DNA from 2 places in the Streptomyces sp. AM25 genome. Region 1 is predicted to be linked to the other one. Evidence: riboswitches for the same ligand, from Rfam matches in the RefSeq annotation. Region 1 holds a riboswitch; the other holds the start of a gene.
What was found. A riboswitch is a leader RNA that binds a small molecule or an ion and turns the genes downstream of it on or off. The one in region 1 is predicted to bind glycine.
Positions count from the first base shown of each region.

Region 2: it holds a riboswitch for glycine, as region 1 does, so the genes downstream of both, gcvT (glycine cleavage system aminomethyltransferase GcvT) here and gcvP (aminomethyl-transferring glycine dehydrogenase) in region 1, are expected to answer to the same signal.

Region 1 is NZ_JBKIWN010000042.1:6,961-13,580, reverse strand. Features, by position in the region: gene gcvP (aminomethyl-transferring glycine dehydrogenase) at 1-2,751, opposite strand, end outside; glycine riboswitch at 2,936-3,043, opposite strand; gene ACLHRZ_RS33435 (PRC-barrel domain-containing protein) at 3,165-3,515, shown strand; gene ACLHRZ_RS33430 (DNA polymerase IV) at 3,458-4,858, opposite strand; gene ACLHRZ_RS33425 (MerR family transcriptional regulator) at 4,925-5,566, opposite strand; gene ACLHRZ_RS33420 (bifunctional nuclease family protein) at 5,737-6,210, opposite strand; gene ftsR (transcriptional regulator FtsR) at 6,262-6,620, opposite strand, start outside.
Region 2 is NZ_JBKIWN010000015.1:133,759-140,378, forward strand. Features, by position in the region: gene ACLHRZ_RS21225 (enhanced serine sensitivity protein SseB) at 89-844, opposite strand; gene ACLHRZ_RS21230 (AAA family ATPase) at 962-1,525, opposite strand; glycine riboswitch at 1,672-1,765, shown strand; glycine riboswitch at 1,766-1,868, shown strand; gene gcvT (glycine cleavage system aminomethyltransferase GcvT) at 1,899-3,020, shown strand; gene gcvH (glycine cleavage system protein GcvH) at 3,094-3,468, shown strand; gene glyA (serine hydroxymethyltransferase) at 3,505-4,767, shown strand; gene ACLHRZ_RS21250 (L-serine ammonia-lyase) at 4,905-6,287, shown strand; gene ACLHRZ_RS21255 (hypothetical protein) at 6,323-6,620, shown strand, end outside.

The sequences.
Region 1 (6,620 bases):
GGTGTACGGGTGCTCCCAGGCACCGGTGACCGAGGCCGCGGTGTGCGGGGCGTTGCGCAGCGGGTTGTCGTCCTTGTCCCACGCGCCCGAGCCGACCTTCTCGATCTCGGCACGGATCGCGATCATGGCGTCGCAGAACCGGTCCAGCTCGGTGAGGTCCTCGCTCTCCGTCGGCTCGATCATCAGCGTGCCGGCCACCGGGAAGGACATGGTCGGCGCGTGGAAGCCGTAGTCGATCAGGCGCTTGGCCACATCGTCGACGCTCACCCCGGTCGCCTTGGTCAGCGGGCGCAGGTCCACGATGCACTCGTGCGCGACCAGGCCGCCCGGGCCGGTGTAGAGCACGGGGTAGTGCGGCTCCAGGCGCTTGGCGATGTAGTTGGCGCCCAGCACGGCCACCTGCGTGGCGCGCTTGAGGCCCTCGGCGCCCATCAGCCGCACGTACGCCCAGGAGATCGGCAGGATGCCGGCGGAGCCCCAGGGAGCTGCCGAGATCGGCCCGACGCCCGTGGCCGGACCGGCGGCCGGCTGCAGCGGGTGGTTGGGCAGGTAGGGCGCGAGGTGGGCGCGGACGGCCACCGGGCCGACGCCCGGACCGCCGCCGCCGTGCGGGATGCAGAAGGTCTTGTGCAGGTTCAGGTGCGAGACGTCGCCGCCGAACTCGCCCGGCCGGGCCAGGCCCACCAGGGCGTTGAGGTTCGCCCCGTCCACGTACACCTGGCCGCCGGCCTCGTGCACGGCCGCGCAGATGTCCGCCACATGCTCCTCGAAGACGCCGTGCGTGGACGGGTACGTGATCATCAGCACGGCCAGCTCGTCGCGGTGCTGCTCGATTCTGGCCCGCAGGTCCGCGATGTCGACCTCGCCGTCGTCGGCGGTCTTCACCACGACGACCTTCATGCCCGCCATCACCGCGCTGGCCGCGTTGGTGCCGTGCGCGGAGGACGGGATGAGGCAGACGGTGCGCTGCTCGTCGCCGTTGGCGCGGTGGTACGCACGGACGGCCAGCAGGCCCGCGAGCTCGCCCTGGGAGCCCGCGTTGGGCTGCAGGGACACCCTGGCGTAGCCGGTGACCTCGGCGAGCCGCTCCTCGAGCTCGGTGATGAGCGTGAGGTAGCCCGCGGCCTGGTCGGCGGGCGCGAAGGGGTGCAGCGCGCCGAACTCGGGCCAGGTGACCGGCTCCATCTCGGTGGTGGCGTTGAGCTTCATCGTGCAGGAGCCGAGCGGGATCATGCCCCGGTCCAGCGCGTAGTCGCGGTCGGCGAGGCGGCGCAGGTAGCGCAGCATCGCCGTCTCGGAGCGGTACTGGTGGAAGACCGGGTGCGCGAGGTACTCGTCGGTGCGCAGCAGGCCCTCGGGGAGGGTGTCGGCGGTGGCCGCGTCGAGCGCCTCGACGTCGGCCTCCACGCCGAACGCGGCCCACACGGAGGCCAGATGGGCCCGCGTGGTGGTCTCGTCGCAGGCGATGCCGACGTGGTCGGCGTCCGTCAGGCGCAGGTTGACTCCGCGCTCGCGGGCGGCGCCGACGACCTCGGCGGCGCGGCCGGGGACACGCACGGTCAGGGTGTCGAAGTACGCACCGTGCACGACCTCGACGCCCGCGGCCCGCAGGCCCTCGGCGAGGAGGACGGCGTAGCGGTGGGTACGGCGCGCAATGGCGGCCAGGCCCCCGGGACCGTGGTGGACGGCGTACATGCCGGCCATGACGGCGAGGAGCACCTGGGCGGTGCAGATGTTGCTGGTGGCCTTCTCGCGGCGGATGTGCTGCTCGCGGGTCTGCAGGGCCAGGCGGTAGGCCTTGTTGCCGTCGGCGTCGACGGAGACGCCGACCAGGCGGCCGGGGAGGCTGCGGGCGAACTTCTCGCGGACGGCCATGTACCCGGCGTGCGGGCCGCCGAAGCCCATGGGCACGCCGAAGCGCTGGGTGGTGCCGACGGCGATGTCGGCGCCGAGCTCGCCGGGCGGGGTGAGCAGGGTCAGGGCGAGCAGGTCGGCCGCGACGGTGACGACGGCGCCGAGCTCGTGGGCCTGCTCGATGACGGGGCGCAGGTCGCGCACGGCACCGGAGGCGCCCGGGTACTGCAGCAGCACGCCGAAGACGCCACGGCCGGCGATCTCCTCGGGGATGCCCGCGGACAGGTCCGCGACGACGACCTCGACGCCGGTCGGCTCGGCGCGGGTCTCGATCACCGCGACGGTCTGCGGCAGGGCGTCCGCGTCGACGAGGAAGACCCCGTCCTTGACCTTGCCCATGCGCCGGGACAGCGCCATGGCCTCGGCCGCCGCGGTGCCCTCGTCGAGCAGGGAGGCGCCGGAGGTGGGCAGACCGGTCAGCTCGGCCACGACCGTCTGGAAGTTGAGCAGGGCCTCCAGCCGGCCCTGGGAGATCTCCGGCTGGTACGGCGTGTAGGCCGTGTACCAGGCGGGGTTCTCCATGACGTTGCGCAGGATCACCGGCGGGGTGAACGTGCCGTGGTAACCGAGGCCGATCATGGGGGTGAGCACCTGGTTGCGGCTCGCGAGCGAGCGCAGCTCGGCGAGGACCTCGGGCTCGGTGCGGGCGGCGGGCAGGCCCAGCGCCCCGGCGCTCTTGATCACTTCCGGCACGGCGGCGGCGGTGAGCTCGTCGAGGGAGCCGAAGCCGACCTGGGCGAGCATCTTGGCCCGCGCCTCGGAGTCGGGCCCTATGTGACGGTCCTCGAAGGGAGTGCCGCGCTCCAGGTCGGAGAGGGAGATGCGGTGGGCGGTCATCTGCGGAGGCCTCCTGGTCATTGCGACCTGCGAGGGGTACCACGGCGCGGGTACCCGGACGGCCTCCCCCTCTGTCATCGCAACCTGAGAGCTTCACCGGGCGGTGCAGTACCCGGCTTTCACCGTCGGTGAGGAAGGGCTCGGAGTACTGCCGGACCGGACCCGCCCTGCTTTCCAGAGTGGCCTCGCCCATGCGGTACGGGGTGCCTGAGAGATTCCGGGGAGGATTTGCTCCTTCGGCGCCTCCGAGCCCGCCCCTGAGGGCGTCGGAGGACTCTCCCGCACGGATTCTGCGGCCACTGGCCAGCCTACCAGCGAGGATTTCCCGGCGGAGCGCCCAAGTGGCCGCTTCCCGCTTTGTGGCTTTTGGTTGGTGGCAGGTGCGCCAGGTGGGAGGAAACAGGAGGAAGGCCGTGCAGACGGATGTCGACCCCCGGAGCCTGATCGGCCGCAAGGCCTTCGACCGCGACGGCGTGCGGATCGGCACGGTGGACGAGGTGTACCTCGACGACGCGACCGGGCGGCCGGAGTGGGCCGCCGTGCGCACCGGGCTGTTCAGCCGCGACGCCCTCGTACCGCTGCAGCCGAGCCGGGCCGACGGCGAGGGGCTGCACGTCCCCTACGAGCGGGCCCTGATCAGGAGCGCCCCGGACATCGGTGCCGGCCGCCACCTCTCCCCCCGGCAGGAACTGCGGCTGTACCGGCACTACGGGCTCGCCGTCCCCCCGGCCGACGGCGCTTCCGGCCCCGCCTCCGGCGGCTGACCCTCCGCGGGCCGGACGAGCGGCAGCGGATCGGCGTGCTCCAGCGCCGGGTCGTCGACGGCGAACGTGCGCACCCTGCCGGGCTCCTCGGACCAGGGCTCCTCGAAGCGGACCGTGACCCGGCCGACGCCGCTGCCCTGCACCCAGCCGGCCCCGTACTCGGCGTGCCGCACGTCCAGCCCCGGCAGCCACTGGCGGGGCCGTGCCGCCTCTTCCGCAGCCTCCTCCTGCTCCCGCTCCGGCTCCGCCCCGGCCTCGGCCGCCGCGCTGCCGGCCGCCTGGGCGAAGAGGTCCTCCTGGGTGTAGTCCGCGAGCCCGGAGACGCCCACCCCCAGCAGCCGCACCCCGGCCGTGGTGTCCACCCCGTCCAGCAGCCGGGCGGCCGCCTCCCGCACGACCGCGGGATCGTCCGTCGGCCCGCGCAGCGTCTCCGAGCGGGTGAGGGTCGAGAAGTCGTAGCGCCGCACCTTGATGACCACGGTGCGCCCGCTCCGCCCGGCACCGCGCAGCCGCCGCACGCAGCGGTCGGCGAGGCGGGCGATCTCCAGCTGCACCCGGGTGCGGTCGGTGAGGTCCTCGGCGAAAGTGTCCTCCACGGACACCGACTTGGCGTCCCGCTCCGCGACGACGGGCCGCTCGTCACCGCCGGTGGCCAGCACGTACAGCCCGCTGCCGTGGGCCCTGCCCAGCAGGCGCACCAGCTCGTCCTCACCGGCCTCGGCGGTCTCGGCCACGGTGGTGATCCCGGCCCGGCGCAACGTTTCGGCGGTGGCGGGGCCGACACCCGGGATGACGCGCACCGACATCGGCCCCAGGGTCTCCTGCTCGGTGCCGGGCTCTATGCACACCAGGCCGTCGGGCTTGGCCTGCTCGGAGGCGATCTTGGCCATCATCTTGGACCCCGCCAGCCCCACCGACCCGCTGAGCCCCGTGGCCGCCCGGATGTCGCGGCGCAGCCGCTCGCCCACGGCCCGCGCCGCGGCCGAGGAGGGCTCCACCCCGCCCGCCTCCAGGTCCACGAAGGCCTCGTCCAGGCTCAACGGCTCCACCAGCGGCGACAGCTCGCCCAGCAGCCCCATGACCACATCGCTGACCTGCCGGTACAGGGTGAACCGCGGGGTGAGGTACGCGGCGTTCGGGCAGAGCCTGCGGGCCTGGGCCGTCGCCATCGCCGAGTGGACCCCGAAGACCCGCGCCTCGTACGACGCCGTGGCCACCACGCCACGGGGGCCGATGCCGCCGACCACCACGGGCTTCCCGCGCAGGCTGGGCTTGGACGCCTGCTCCGCCGAGGCGTAGAAGGCGTCCATGTCCAGGTGCAGGATCGTCGGCGCTCGTCTCACAGCACGATGCTGCCGCACCCCACTGACAATCGCGCCGGCCCGCGGCGGAGCACCGCCGGGCGCCGGTCAGCCGGCCCGGTTGCGGCGGCGTGCCAGCTCGTCGGCCGGGTTGTGGCCCACGAGCGTCTCGCCGGTGTCCACACGCTCCCCGTGCAGCTTCGCCAGCGCGCTCTCCACGTCGCGCCAGACGACGCCCACGGCGATCCCGAAGACGCCCTGGCCGCCCTGGAGGAGGTCGACGACCTCGTCGGGCGAGGTGCACTCGTACACCGTGGCGCCGTCGCTCATCAGCGTCATCTGCGCCAGGTCGTCCATCCCGCGCGTGCGCAGGTGCTGGACGGCGGTGCGGATGTTCTGCAGCGACACCCCGGTGTCCAGGAGCCGTTTGACGATCTTCAGGACGACGACGTCCCGGAAGCTGTAGAGCCGCTGGCTGCCCGACCCGTAGGCGGGCCGCACGCTGGGCTCGACGAGCCCGGTGCGCGCCCAGTAGTCGAGCTGCCGGTAGGTGATGCCGGCGGCCGCGCACGCCGTCGGCCCCCGGTAGCCGATGTTCTCCGTGCCGCTCGAGGGCACCGAGCCGTCCGAATCCCGCCCCCGCGGAGTGGTGACCGCCATCGCGGCCGGATGACGGGGCACCGGTTCGACCGTTCCCCCGTGCAGCGGATACGGACTGCCGACCGCTGTACCGTCGCCCGTGCTTCTCACGCCGACCTCCGTCCTTGACCTGCCTTCTCGACGGTAGGCAGTCGCTCGGGGTGCGTCAACGATCGCCACACTCGGCACGCCGAGTGATAATCACCCTGAGAGTGGTTTTACGTGTCCGGGCAGTGGGAAAAGCTACCCGAATGCGCCGCGGCGACCCAGCGCACGCCGTCTCACTGACTGTTGGTGCCGAAGTCCTCGGGCGAGATCTGGTCGAGGAACTCGCGGAACTTCTCCACCTCGTCCTCCTGCTCGTCCGGGATCGCGATGCCCGCGTCGTCCAGCACCCCGTCGCTGCCGTAGATCGGCGTCCCGGTGCGCAGGGCAAGCGCTATGGCGTCGGACGGCCGGGCACTGACCTCCACGCCGCTGGCGAAGACGAGCTCCGCATAGAAGACTCCCTCGCGCAGGTCCGTGATGCGGACCTCCGAGAGCTGCTGTCCGACCGCGTCCAGCACGTCCTTGAAGAGATCGTGGGTCAGCGGGCGGGCAGGAGCCATGCCCTGCTGGGCGAAGGCGATCGCCGTCGCCTCCCCCGGTCCGATCCAGATCGGGAGGTAGCGGTCGCCTCCCACTTCACGCAGGAGCACGATCGGCTGGTTGGAGGGCATTTCCACCCGGACACCCACGACATCGAGCTCGTTCACACAGCAACCCTAGGCCGTGCCCGGCAGGTTTGGGTAGTCGGGCACTCGCCGTCACCGCTCCCGCACGTGCAGGGCCCTGCGGACGAGGGCGGCGTGGAGCCGTACGGACAGCCCGGCCAGCTCCCGGGCGGTGGCCTCGGCATGGGCCCTGGTCTGCGGATTGCGGTGTCGGCGCAAGGGTGCGACCACTTGTTCGACCAGACCGGCCTCGCGGTCCGCGGCAGCCTTGACAGCACGCAGGTGCCGCGGCTCCAGACCGAAATGGCCCAGATCCGCCACGAGCCGGGCGACAGCCACGGTATCGGTGTCGAACCCGCCGTCCGGGTGGGCGACGACCAGGCCGTAGGACTCCCACTCGGCCAGTTCCGCATCGGTCGCCCCGGCCACGGCGAGCAGCTCCTCGCGGCCGA
Region 2 (6,620 bases), on a different contig from region 1:
TCTTCTCTCGGCACGGGGAGCGCGGCCGCGCTCCCCGTGTTGGTCGTCCAACCAGCTTACGAGCCCGCGGCGGCGGGCACGGGTGCTGTCACAGGTCACGGTCGTAGAACGGACGCACCTGGGCGCGCATCCAGTCGCCGACCGGGTCCTGGGCGACGTCGAGGAAGACCAGCTGGACGGGCCAGGGCACCGGCGCCGTGCCCAGCGCGCGGCCGACGGCCGCCATGGCGGCCTCGCGGCTGCCCGGATCGGGAAGGTCCAGTTCGATCCCCACGAAGAGGGCCGGATCCGCACCCTCGATGCTCGCCAGGGCGCGCCGGGCCGTCCGGACCGGGCCGGTGGCCGCGAACTCCAGCCCGGCGGCGGCGAGGAAGGCGGTGGGCTCCTGCTGCCAGTCCGGCGGGAAGAGCCGGACGCGGCCGCCGGTGGCGTCGCCGTCCAGCACCGTGCGCCCGGCCCGGCACAGCTCGGCCACGGCCGGCGGCGGCAGCGGCACCGTGACGGTGCCCTCCGGGTTGACGGCGATCCCGACCTGCGGCGGCAGGCCCCGGGCGAACTCGACCGCGGGTGCCACGGCGAAGTCGGTGCGGTCGCCGACGACGCGGCGGAACTCCTGCTCGGAGCTGAACACCGGGACGTACGCGGCCCCGTCGAGCTCCAGCGCGGGGAGGTCGAGATCGGGGCTGTCGGCGCCGCCGCCGTTGGGCAGCGGGATCCACACGCTGCTGCGCGCGAGCACCTCGACGATCCGGGGCCCGGCCCCGGCCACCCCGACCGACGCGGCGAGCACCGCCTCCAGCTCGTTGGCGGGCCAGTCGTAAGGGCGTTGCTCAGGGATGCGCACCTGCGAACCTTAACGGCTGCGCCTGGGCCAAGTCGGATCTGGGGGCGCCGACTCCCGCTCGCTCGGCTGCGGGTCCGCTGTGGCTGGTCGCGCAGTTCCCCGCGCCCCTTCGGGGCGCTAGCCGAACGTGATGACCCGTACCGCGTCCGCCGCGTCGCGGTCCAGGACCGCGACCGACACCACGCCCCGCGGCAGGCGCCCCGCGGCGGCCCCCGCGACCAGCCGCCCCATCGCCCGCCGGTGCCGCGCGAACACCCGCCGCGACACGCGGCGCCCCCGCCGCATCTGCCCCTCCAGCGCCACCGCCGGCTCGACGACCAACAGCAGCAGGTGCAGCGCACCCCCGCGCCGCCGCACGCCCCGCGCCAGCCAGCGCCGCACCAGGCCCACCCGCCCGCTGTCGTGCACCACCACGCTCCCGCCCGCCTGCAGGGCACCCCGCAGCGCCGCGAAGTGCAGCACCCGGGCCACGGGCCGGTAGAGCCCGTACGGCAGCCGGCCCGGCAGCCGCCGCTCCAGCCGGAGCCGGGAGTCCTGCGAGTCGACGCACCGCACCGGCGCCCCCGCCTCGTCCATCGGGGCCACCGCCCGCCGGATCAGCGTCGTCTTCCCGCTGCCGGGCAGCCCGGAGACGACCAGCAGGTCGCCGGCCGGGTACCGCAGGTCGACCACCTCCGTCATGGCACCTCCCACCTGCCGATACCCGCAGAACGTAAAAGAAAGGTAATCCAATTCACGGGGGAGCATCCGGTCCATCGCACGGTCGTACGTGCAATGATGTGCGCGCCAACGCAGGACCGGCACGACCAAACTGCATACCGGCCGCTCGAATCCGTGCGGGAGAGTCCCGGGCACCGCCCGGGCGCCGAAGGAGCAAGTTCCTCCCTTGAATCTCTCAGGCCCCGATACCGCACGGGCGAGGCAGATCTGAAAAGCGGGCCGCCCGTTGCGGCGGCCCCACCCAAGGTGCAAGCCGGGGATCCTCCCGGTGAACCTCTCAGGTTCCGATGACAGATGGGGAGGACGTCCTCACTGCCATGCCTGGGAGCCCCACATGACCGTTGCCCCTCGCCGAACGGCCCTCGACGCGACGCACCGCGCGCTCGGCGCCACCATGACCGACTTCGCGGGCTGGGACATGCCCCTGCGCTACGGCAGCGAGCGTGACGAGCACCTCGCCGTGCGCACCCGCGCCGGGCTGTTCGACCTCTCCCACATGGGCGAGATCACCCTGACCGGCCCGCAGGCCGGCGCGGCCCTGGACCACGCCCTGGTCGGCAACATCTCCGCGCTGGCCGTCGGCCGGGCCCGGTACACCATGATCTGCAACGCGGAGGGCGGCATCCTCGACGACCTGATCGTCTACCGCCTGGGCGAGCAGGAGTTCATGGTCGTCGCCAACGCCTCGAACGCGCAGACCGTGCTGGACGCGCTCACCGGGCGCGCCGCCGGCTTCGACACCGAGGTCCGCGACGACCGCGACCACTACGCGCTGATCGCCGTCCAGGGCCCCGCCGCCCCCGGGATCCTGAAGTCCGTCACCGACGCCGACCTCGACGGCCTGAAGTACTACGCGGGTCTGCCGGGCACGGTCGCGGGCGTGCCCGCGCTCATCGCCCGCACCGGCTACACCGGCGAGGACGGCTTCGAGCTGTTCGTCGCGCCCGCCGACGCGGAGAAGCTGTGGCAGGCCCTGACCGAGGCGGGCGCCGCGGCCGGCCTGGTGCCGTGCGGCCTCTCGTGCCGTGACACGCTCCGCCTGGAGGCCGGCATGCCGCTGTACGGGCACGAGCTGACCACCGCCACCACGCCGTTCGACGCCGGTCTCGGCCGAGTGGTCAAGTTTGACAAGCAGGGCGACTTCGTCGGCCGCGAGGCGCTGCAGGCCGCCGCGGAGCGCGCCGAGAGCGCCCCGCCGCGCAAGCTGGTCGGCCTGGTGGCCGCCGGCCGCCGTGTGCCGCGCGCCGGGTACCCGGTGGTCGAGACCGGTTCCGGCACGGTGATCGGCGAGGTGACCTCCGGCGCCCCCTCCCCCACCCTCGGCAAGCCGATCGCCATCGCCTATCTGGACGCCGCGCACGCCGCGCCCGGGGCGCCCGGGATCGCCGTGGACATCCGTGGCAGCCATGAGGAGTACGAGGTCGTGGCGCTGCCGTTCTACAAGCGCGAGCGCTGATCGACTTTCCTCTCCGTCTCACCTGTCAAGACCCCTTGCACAAGCACCGACCCGCGTACAGGAGAATCGACTCATGAGCAACCCCCAGCAGCTGCGCTACTCCAAGGAGCACGAGTGGCTTTCGGCCACCGAGGACGGTGTGGCGACGGTCGGTATCACCGAGTTCGCGGCCAACGCGCTCGGCGATGTCGTCTACGCCCAGCTCCCGGCGGTCGGTGACACCATCACCGCCGGCGAGACCTGCGGCGAGCTGGAGTCCACCAAGTCGGTCAGCGACCTCTTCGCCCCTGTCACGGGCGAGGTCGTCGCGGCCAACCAGGACGTCGTGGACGACCCCTCGCTGGTGAACTCCGCCCCGTTCGAGGGCGGCTGGCTGTTCAAGGTGAAGATCACGGACAAGCCGGCGGACCTGCTGACCGCCGACGAGTACACCGACTTCACCGGCTGACCCAAGCCCTCCTCCTCTCTCGTCCAGGAAGAACTCATGTCGCTTCTGAACAGCTCCCTCCATGAGCTCGACCCCGACGTCGCCGCCGCCGTCGACGCCGAACTCCACCGCCAGCAGTCCACCCTCGAGATGATCGCCTCGGAGAACTTCGCTCCGGTCGCGGTCATGGAGGCCCAGGGCTCGGTCCTCACCAACAAGTACGCCGAGGGCTACCCGGGCCGCCGCTACTACGGCGGCTGCGAGCACGTCGACGTCGTCGAGCAGATCGCCATCGACCGGGTCAAGGCGCTCTTCGGCGCCGAGCACGCGAACGTGCAGCCGCACTCCGGCGCGCAGGCCAACGCCGCCGCGATGTTCGCCCTGCTCTCCCCCGGCGACACCATCCTGGGTCTGAACCTCGCCCACGGCGGGCACCTGACCCACGGCATGAAGATCAACTTCTCCGGCAAGCTCTACAACGTGGTCGCCTACCACGTCGACGAGCAGACCAACCTGGTCGACATGGAGGAGGTCGAGCGCCTCGCCAAGGAGCACCGCCCGAAGCTGATCGTGGCCGGCTGGTCCGCCTACCCGCGTCAGCTGGACTTCGCGGCCTTCCGCCGGATCGCCGACGAGATCGGCGCGTACCTGATGGTCGACATGGCCCACTTCGCGGGCCTCGTCGCCGCCGGTCTGCACCCGAACCCGGTGCCGCACGCGCACGTCGTCACCACGACCACGCACAAGACCCTGGGCGGTCCGCGCGGTGGCGTGATCCTCTCCACGGCCGAGCTGGCCAAGAAGATCAACTCGGCGGTGTTCCCCGGTCAGCAGGGCGGCCCGCTGGAGCACGTGATCGCCGCCAAGGCGGTCTCCTTCAAGGTCGCGGCGACGGAGGAGTTCAAGGACCGCCAGCGCCGCACGCTGGAGGGCGCGAAGATCCTGGCCGAGCGCCTCGTCCAGGACGACGTGACGGCGGAGGGCGTCTCCGTCCTGTCCGGCGGCACGGACGTGCACCTGGTCCTGGTGGACCTGCGCCACTCCGAGCTGGACGGCCAGCAGGCCGAGGACCGTCTCCACGAGGTCGGCATCACGGTCAACCGCAACGCGATCCCGAACGACCCGCGTCCCCCGATGGTCACCTCGGGCCTGCGGATCGGCACCCCGGCGCTGGCCACGCGCGGCTTCGAGGCCGAGGACTTCCGCGAGGTCGCGGACGTCATCGCCGAGGCCCTGAAGCCGGGCTACGACGCGGAGGCCCTGCGCGCCCGTGTCACCGCCCTCGCGGCGAAGCACCCGCTGTACCCCGGGCTGAAGTAACCCGTCAGCTCCCGCTTTACCCGCCGGTAAGGGGCACCAGGGCACACTGAAAGGTGGGCCCGGTGCCCCGCACCGTGTAACAGACCCCCCGCAAAACCGCGTACCACCGAGTACCACCGACCAGAGGAGCAGCCACCGTGGCCATCTCCGTTTTCGATCTCTTCTCGATCGGCATAGGCCCGTCCAGCTCCCACACGGTCGGTCCGATGCGTGCGGCACGGATGTTCGTCGGCCGTTTGAAGAACGAGGGCCTGCTCGCCCACACCGTCTCCGTGCGGGCCGAGCTCTTCGGCTCCCTCGGCGCCACCGGCCACGGCCACGGCACCCCCAAGGCCGTCCTGCTGGGCCTGGAGGGCCACTCCCCGCGCACCGTCGACGTGGAGATCGCCGACGACGAGGTGGAGCGCATCCGCACCACCAAGCGCCTCAAGCTCCTCGGCACCGAGATCGGCTCGGCCCACGAGATCGACTTCGACGAGTCCACCCAGCTGATCCTGCACCGCCGCCGCGCCCTGCCGTACCACGCCAACGGCATGACGCTCTTCGCCTACGACGAGGCCGGGGCGCCGCTGCTGGAGAAGACCTACTACTCGGTCGGCGGCGGCTTCGTCGTCGACGAGGACGCGGTGGGCCAGGACCGCATCGTCCTGGACGACACCGTGCTGAAGTACCCCTTCCGCACCGGCGACGAGCTGCTGCGGCTCTCCCGCGAGACGGGCCTGTCGATCTCCGCCCTGATGCTGGAGAACGAGAAGGCCTGGCGCACCGAGGACGAGATCCGCGCGGGCCTGCTGGAGATCTGGCGCGTGATGCAGTCCTGCGTCGCGCGCGGCATGTCCCGCGAGGGCATCCTGCCGGGCGGCCTGAAGGTCCGCCGCCGCGCCGCCGGCTCCGCGCGCCAGCTGCGCGCCGAGGGCGACCCGCAGGCCCGCGCGATGGAGTGGATCACCGTCTACGCCATGGCGGTCAACGAGGAGAACGCCGCGGGCGGCCGCGTCGTCACCGCTCCCACCAACGGCGCCGCCGGTATCATCCCGGCCGTTCTGCACTACTACATGAACTTCGTCCCCGGTGCGGACGAGGACGGCGTCGTGCGCTTCCTCCTCGCCGCGGGCGCGATCGGCATGCTCTTCAAGGAGAACGCCTCGATCTCCGGCGCCGAGGTCGGCTGCCAGGGCGAGGTCGGCTCCGCCTGCTCGATGGCCTCCGGCGGCCTCGCCGAGGTCCTCGGCGGCAGCCCCGAACAGGTCGAGAACGCGGCCGAGATCGGCATGGAGCACAACCTCGGCCTCACCTGCGACCCCGTGGGCGGCCTGGTGCAGATCCCGTGCATCGAGCGCAACGGCATGGCCGCGGCGAAGGCCGTCACGGCGGCCCGCATGGCCCTGCGTGGCGACGGCCGCCACCACGTCTCCCTGGACAAGGTCATCAAGACCATGAAGGAGACGGGCGCGGACATGAAGGTCAAGTACAAGGAGACGGCGCGGGGCGGCCTCGCGGTCAACGTCATCGAGTGCTGACGGCGTTGTCAGTGCCTCCCCGTACGCTCTGAGCCATGGGTTACGCAGACCTGCGCGAGCTGCAGAGCGCGCTCAACACCGCTTCCGACATCGCCTTCTCCCTCGACGCCGCCGCGCCCGCCCCGCACGAGGCCGAGCAGCTGCTCGACGCCCTGCGCAGGGCGTCGGCCGCGGCGGCGGCGCTGGGTGCGGGCGCGGGGGCCACGGGCTGCTCCGAGCACCCGAAGGGGGCGGTGGACCCGCTGTACGGGGACAAGGACGATCCGCTGCCGCCGGGCTGGGGCCGCTGTCTGCTGTGCAACGACCGGCGGCGCCGGGCGAACGCCGCGCAGC